DNA from 2 places in the Acinetobacter sp. CY05 genome. Region 2 is predicted to be linked to the other one. Evidence: riboswitches for the same ligand, from Rfam matches in the RefSeq annotation. Region 2 holds a riboswitch; the other holds the start of a gene.
The links. A riboswitch is a leader RNA that binds a small molecule or an ion and turns the genes downstream of it on or off. The one in region 2 is predicted to bind glycine.
Positions count from the first base shown of each region.

Region 1: it holds a riboswitch for glycine, as region 2 does, so the genes downstream of both, AC5YCD_RS07765 (D-amino acid dehydrogenase) here and AC5YCD_RS08935 (D-amino acid dehydrogenase) in region 2, are expected to answer to the same signal.

Region 1 covers NZ_JCAKMW010000007.1:49,607-53,030, forward strand. Annotated here, with positions in the region: gene AC5YCD_RS07755 (malate synthase G) at 1-111, opposite strand, end outside; gene AC5YCD_RS07760 (hypothetical protein) at 193-315, opposite strand; gene AC5YCD_RS07765 (D-amino acid dehydrogenase) at 340-1,566, opposite strand; glycine riboswitch at 1,672-1,758, opposite strand; partial or broken gene AC5YCD_RS07770 (amino acid transporter) at 2,028-2,251, opposite strand; gene AC5YCD_RS07775 (zinc-dependent alcohol dehydrogenase family protein) at 2,558-3,424, shown strand, end outside.
Region 2 covers NZ_JCAKMW010000010.1:68,827-72,250, forward strand. Annotated here, with positions in the region: gene ispF (2-C-methyl-D-erythritol 2,4-cyclodiphosphate synthase) at 1-59, opposite strand, end outside; gene AC5YCD_RS08930 (A1S_1983 family putative colistin resistance protein) at 160-795, shown strand; gene AC5YCD_RS08935 (D-amino acid dehydrogenase) at 816-2,063, opposite strand; glycine riboswitch at 2,186-2,269, opposite strand; gene AC5YCD_RS08940 (hypothetical protein) at 2,390-3,154, shown strand; gene rodA (rod shape-determining protein RodA) at 3,190-3,424, opposite strand, start outside.

The DNA.
Region 1 (3,424 bases), on a different contig from region 2:
TTGCCAATAGGTTTGACTGTCAATCCCAGTGCCGATTAAAGCTTCGTTTTCAATAAAGTCGTAAAGTTCTTTGGCAATCGCTAAGTGACCGTGTTCAGTAAATAATTTCATGTTGTCTATCCTATTTTTTATACACACGACGATCTAAATCGCTGCGCCGTGAGTGATATACTTTTGTGCAGTAGGCAGGTCTTAGATGGATTGCATACTTAAAGCAACCAGTACCGTGATCAGTTGTAAGACACAGACGAGGGCAAATAACTGCCAACCGCGTTTTTTATTTTTTTGCCGTAATTCAGAGACAAAATTTGACATGATTTTAGCCTCCGTAGATACGGATTAAGCAGCAGCCAATACAGTTTGAATTTCATGGCGTATCAAAACTGCTGTGGCAGCAGATAGGGTAAACCCCAAATGGCCATGCCCTGTATTATAAAAGACCCGTGATTGGCAACTGCGTTGTACACGTGGCATCATGTCCGGCATCATTGGACGTAAGCCCGCCCATGAGATCACATTATCTGTGGCAATATCGAAGTTCTTATTGACCCAATCGACCAAAGGCTGAATACGGTCATGGCGGATATCCTTGTTATAGCCATTAAACTCTGCCGTCCCAGCAACACGGAAGCGATCTTTGCCCAAACGTGAAGTGACAATTTTTGCACTTTCATCTAATAGACTCACCCAAGGCGCATTGTTAACACTCTGTTCATCTTGTAAATTGACCGTAATTGAGTAGCCTTTGACTGGATAAATATGAATTTTGTCGCCCAGTTGTTCGCCTAAATGGTAACTATTGACACCACCACAAATCACTACACCATCAAATGTCTGTTGCTGTTGGGCATCTTGTTGGCTGTAGAGAATATCAACCCGATCAAGATGCGGGCTAATATTTAACACATTGGCTCCTAAACAGAACTTCACCCCATATTTTTCACATGCTGCGGCTAGGCCGCGGGTAAATTTATGAATATCACCCGTCGCATCATCTGGTGTATAAAAACCAGCGTAATATTGACCGGTTAAGGTGGGCTCAATGGCCTTAATTTCATCAGGTGTGACTGCATGGCGCTCTAAGCCACCTTTTTGCAGCAACTGATTGACTTTTTTAGCCACCTCAAATTCATATTGATTATGATAAAAATGCAAAATCCCTTTTTTTTCTAAATTAAAATCAAAGCCTTCTTCATCAGCAATGCGAAACATATGCTGACGCGCCTCTAAGGCAAGGCGTACTGTGGCAATGGTATTGTTTTCATAATGTTTAATGTTATTTAAAAATGACACTAACCATGTGTATTTATGCAGATTAAAAGAAGGATTGAGCAGCAATGGCGCGTCTTTTTGCGACATCCACTTTAAGCCTTTAGCGATGGTGGATTTCTGATTCCACACCTCTGCATTACAGGCAGACAATTGACCGCCGTTGGCAAAGGAAGTTTCCATTGCGGGGTAGAGGTTTTTTTCAAAAACAGTGACATCAAAGCCTTGCTTGACAAGTTCATATGCAGTGGTCACACCCGTGATCCCTGCACCAATAATAGCAATATGATGGGTCATATCGTCCTCACTAATTTAGGTGATATCCCATCTGTCCTTGGACCTGAGAGTTTCGGGATTGCCCCTTCCTCCTTCGGTGTGCTGATGCACTCTCCAGATTTTTTATTATGCGTTACAGTCCTTTTGCCTGAGAGTTTCCGGGATGTTGCACCTTCGGCGAATCATTGAAGATTTCTCTCCTGTAACGATTTTTTTATTATGCAATTACGATGCCATCCTTGATTTTAAGTTCCAGAATAAAATAATCGTAATTGAAGCAATGTGCAGCCGTTATTCCTTGTGTGACCGCACTGAAAACAACAGTAGCAAAAATTAATTGCACCATAATGATACATCGTGTTGTTCATCTGTTAAAAAAGGTGAATCATTGATTCACCTCGTTGCATAGATCAAAACACTAGACTGACTTATGTCGAGCTTTAGCTTGAGCAGGTCGGTAAAAGCCAAAATAACCAATGCTTTGGCATTTTAAATTTAGATGCTTGATGCAAGTGAGGTTGCGTTTTGTAATAGCGTAAATAACAACACATAATCAATGCCCAAATACTAATAAATAAAATCACGCATAAAGCACTGGCAAGCGTAAATAGCTCCATAGTATTGGGCACAAATATTGTAAAGCTGCTTTTGATAACTGTCCAAATCGAGCAGGTGCTAAACGATATTGTGATAAACCAAAAAGCATGAATGGTCAGTGATGGCGATATCACACCCAGCTTTGATGGCCTTACAATACATAAAAGCATTTTATTAGCAGCAGGGCATAGCACATCTCATCTCACTATTCCTTCGGTGAGTCAAATTAGTTTGATTGCTCTCTTATCATCATGGTTTATGATGCATAAGCATATGCCAAGAAGATAAATAACTAGGATGAGCTGCTTGTTGTTATCGTTTTCTACACTACAGTCAAATCTTCAAGCACTCATCTGCTGCTACAATAATGTCAAATCCTTGTCAGCTTACAATAGCTTTCATTCAAGATCAGGCGATGTCTAGCCATCAGCGTTATGACAAGAAAAATATTACCCATCAAGAGATAAGTTTTATGCAAGCGATTATTGTTCAACATCCTGCAGGTTTTGATCAGCTACAAGCCGTTGCACTACCTGAAATTTCTGCACCAAACAATGGCGAAATTCAAGTGAGAATTCATGCCAATTCATTAAATTTCCATGATTTGGTGGTTGCACGTGGCGACTTCCCGACTGAAGATGGACGTATTTTAATGTCTGACGGTGCAGGGGTGGTTACAGCCGTTGGTGCGGACGTGACTGAATTTGCAGTGGGGGATCATGTGGTGTCCTGTTTCTTTCCGACTTGGCAAAGCGGCCCTGCCACTTTGTCCGATTTTAAAACTGTACCCGGTGATGGGATAGATGGTTATGCACGTAACATGGTCAATGCACCTGCAACTGCATTTACGCATGCCCCTAAAAATTATAGCCATGAAGAGGCAGCCACCTTAACCACCGCAGGCTTAACGGCTTGGCGCGCGTTGGTTGTGGATGGTCAACTTCAAGCGGGTGATACAGTATTGATCTTAGGTACAGGTGGTGTGTCAATTTTTGCCTTACAAATGGCAAAATCTTTAGGGGCTAAAGTCATTGCAACTACGTCGTCTGAAGAAAAAGCTGAAAAATTACGTGCGCTTGGCGCAGATCATGTGATTAATTATCGTGAAATTCCAAATTGGGGCGATCAAGTTTTAGCACTCACCCAAGGCCAAGGCGCTGATATTGTAGTTGAAGTAGGTGGGCCTGGCACTTTAGCGCAATCTATTCGTGCCTGTAAAATTGGCGGTCATATTGCTTTAATTGGCATTTTAACAGGCTATGCGGGTGAGATTCCAACGGTT
Region 2 (3,424 bases):
TCACCTTCTTCAAAGGCGTGTACGTCAATACCTTGACCAATTCGAATGTGTGGCATCATGCTTGTTCTCCCAAACAAATAAATCTTAGAAATGTTGTATTCATGCTTTTGATTTCGCTATATTAGCAAGCAGCACAATCTCGACAAAGTATAAGCGATCATGTGGCAAAATACTGATAACAATCTTATTAAAACACTGGGCCTTGTAGCTTTAGCCTGTTGCTCAACATTTGCCACGGCAAGCGTGATTGAATGTCAGGACCACCATCGCCCAGGGATTTGTGCAAGCGGCTTACAAGAATCTAGAGAAAAGCTCAACAATCATTATCTGACTGCATTATTGGTTAGTGATGCACCCATTCGTTTACTGCAAGATACCCAAAAATTATGGCTCAAGCGTAGCCAGCAATGTAAACAAACTCGCTGTTATCGCCAGCAAATTGAACAGCGTGTAGATGATTTAAATTTATATATTTCACTCAATCAAACCCTTACCCAACATTATTTAAAATTTGAACAAGGTCAGATTTCGGCACAGCCTGTGCATTTAAAACTGCATCAATTGGGTAAAGACAGTATTAAAATTGAAGGCATTGCCTATCGTAATCCTAATAATCGTGTAGAAACCCAAACGATCAATTTTTTGGCGTATACTACCCCCCAAGAAAAAACCCAAATTATTGATAATGAACATGATTGCAAATATTCTTTTGCCTACTCTAAAGCTATTTTAGTGGTGAAGACTCAGCAACAAGGCTGTGAACGCTTTAGCGGCGTATATAGACTCTACGATTAAAAAAGCCAGTATACACTGGCTTATTCTGTTGGATGTTGACGGGCAATAGCTTGACTGACCATCACCGCTGTAGCGGCAGATAAGGTCCATCCTAAATGGCCATGACCAGTATTATAAAAAATACGCTCGCGTTTCCCACGTCCCACCACAGGCATCATATTAGGCATCATCGGTCGCAGTCCTGCCCAGGGCACTACACTTTCGGTACACACACGAAAGTTACGATTCACCCAATCAATCAGTGGTTGAATACGATCAGCACGAATATCACGGTTATAGCCATTAAATTCTGCTGTACCGGCGACACGTAAGCGATCTACCCCCAAACGTGATGTGACAATTTTAGCACTTTCATCGAGTAAACTGACCCAAGGTGCATGGCTTTGACTATGACTGTCATTTAAATTCACAGTAATAGAATAGCCTTTAACGGGATAAACATTCACGCGATCACCGAGCATACGTGCCAGATGATAGCTGCCCACCCCGCCGCAGACTAAGACTGCATCCACCTGCATTTCCTCAATGACTGCTGCATCAGAGTGCATATTTTCTTGACTGGCGCGATATTCAACCCTTACCCCTGTGGCATGTGGCTGCATCTGGGTGACTTCCTTAGCAAATAGGTAATCTACCCCGTATTTTTTTGTCGCTTGAGCTAATCCCATGGTGAATTTATGGATATCACCTGTGGCATCTCCTGGACAGTAAAATCCGCCGTAATAATTGCCAGTTAAGCTGGGTTCAATAGTTTTTATTTCCTCTAAGGTGACCGCATGACGCTCCAACCCGCCTGTACAGAGTAAATCGTTGACACGCATGGCCACTTGATAGTCGTGTTGAGTATGATAAAAATGTAAAATGCCACGTTTTTCTAGGTTAAAGTCGATTTGTTCTTGTTTAGCAATGGCAAATAAACGCTGCCGTGCCAAGAGTGCCATTTTAACCGTATCACGCGTATTGGCTTCATAGTGTTTGATATTACCTAAAAATTCGATTAACCAAGCATATTTATGTAAATCAAATGAAGGATTTAATAATAAGGGCGCAGTTTTTTGCGACATCCATTTTAAACCTTTTAATACTGTGGCTTTTTGGTTCCATACTTCCGCATTACAGGCGGACAGTTGCCCACCATTGGCAAATGAAGTTTCCATGGCAGGATAGAGATGTTTATCAATGACAGTGACCTGATAACCGAGTTTCACTAACTCATAGGCAGAGGTCACACCGGTGATACCTGCTCCAATGACAAGAATATGGCGCATAACAGGCTCCTTGAAATGTTATTATTATTTTGCATTTCATTTTCTCCCCATCTGTCATGTTTACCTGAGAGCTTTACCCCTTCGGTGAGTTAAGTCGAGCCTAACTTCTCTCCAGAATGTGATAGCAGCTTGTAGTCCTTTTGCCTGAGAGTTTCCTGGGGTGTTGCTCCTTCGGCGGACTGATGTCTCTCTCCTACAAGCTGTAGTAGATCAATCATTATGAGCAATTTTTATACCAAGCCAAGCATAAAATTTGTTCACATTTTGCAGCGTCATATAAAAAATTTTAAATTCAAATGAAATCAATTTTTTTAGGAAAAATACTAATGTTGTTTCAGCACTATAAAACTTTATTTCAACACTATCCTTTAGAGCAACTGCTACACACTGATCTGTTACAGTTAGCACATCAAGCTAAAATCAGCAGTTATTACACTCCCTTTGAGTATATCAATACACAGGCTAAAGTGGTGTTGCTCGGGATTACCCCGGGGCGATTACAATGGCAAAATGCCATACAGGCTGTACAACAAGCGCTTGCTCAAGGTTTAAACGATGATCAAGTTTTGGCATATGCCAAACAGCAAGGTGCCTTTAGTGGTCCAATTCGCCGCAACTTAATTCAAATTTTAGATCATCTTGGTTTACAGCAAAAGTTACAGCTGAACTCAACCGCCGCATTATTTAATGAAGCACAGCATTTAGTAAATATGAGCGCTGTCTTACCGCACGCTATTTTTATCAATTGTCAAAATTATAATGGCACGAGTCCTCATATACTCAAAAATGATTTTTTATATCAACAGCTTGAACAGTACTTTCTGCCACAGTTAAAAGTGTTACCCAATGCTGTTTATATTCCGCTCGGTCAAAGTGTGGCGCATGTACTCTCTCATCTAGCTAACTTAGGCTATTTAAAAAAGCAGCAGATTTTACAGGGTTTTCCTCACCCATCTGGTGCCAATAGTGAGCGGATTCAATATTTTTTAGGGAAAAAAGCCCAAGCTGAACTGTCACGCGCAACAGATCCCATTAAAATTGAACAAGTCAAAGCAAAGTTAATACAACAAATGCAGCAGCTACAAATTTAATACATGAAAAAAGCCTCATATTGAGGCTTTTTGATTTAACGATGGGTGTGTACTGACATCACAATCCCCATACTGGCCATTAAAGAAATTACGGCTGTCCCGCCATAACTCATAAAGGGTAAAGGGTCACCTGTAACGGGCAAAATACCGCTCACCATGCCTGAGTTTAGAAACACAAAGAAGAAGATCGTTAAGCCCACTGTACCGGCATATAACTTACCAAAATTATGAAAACTGTTTAAACCAATGATTAAGCAACGAAAAATAATC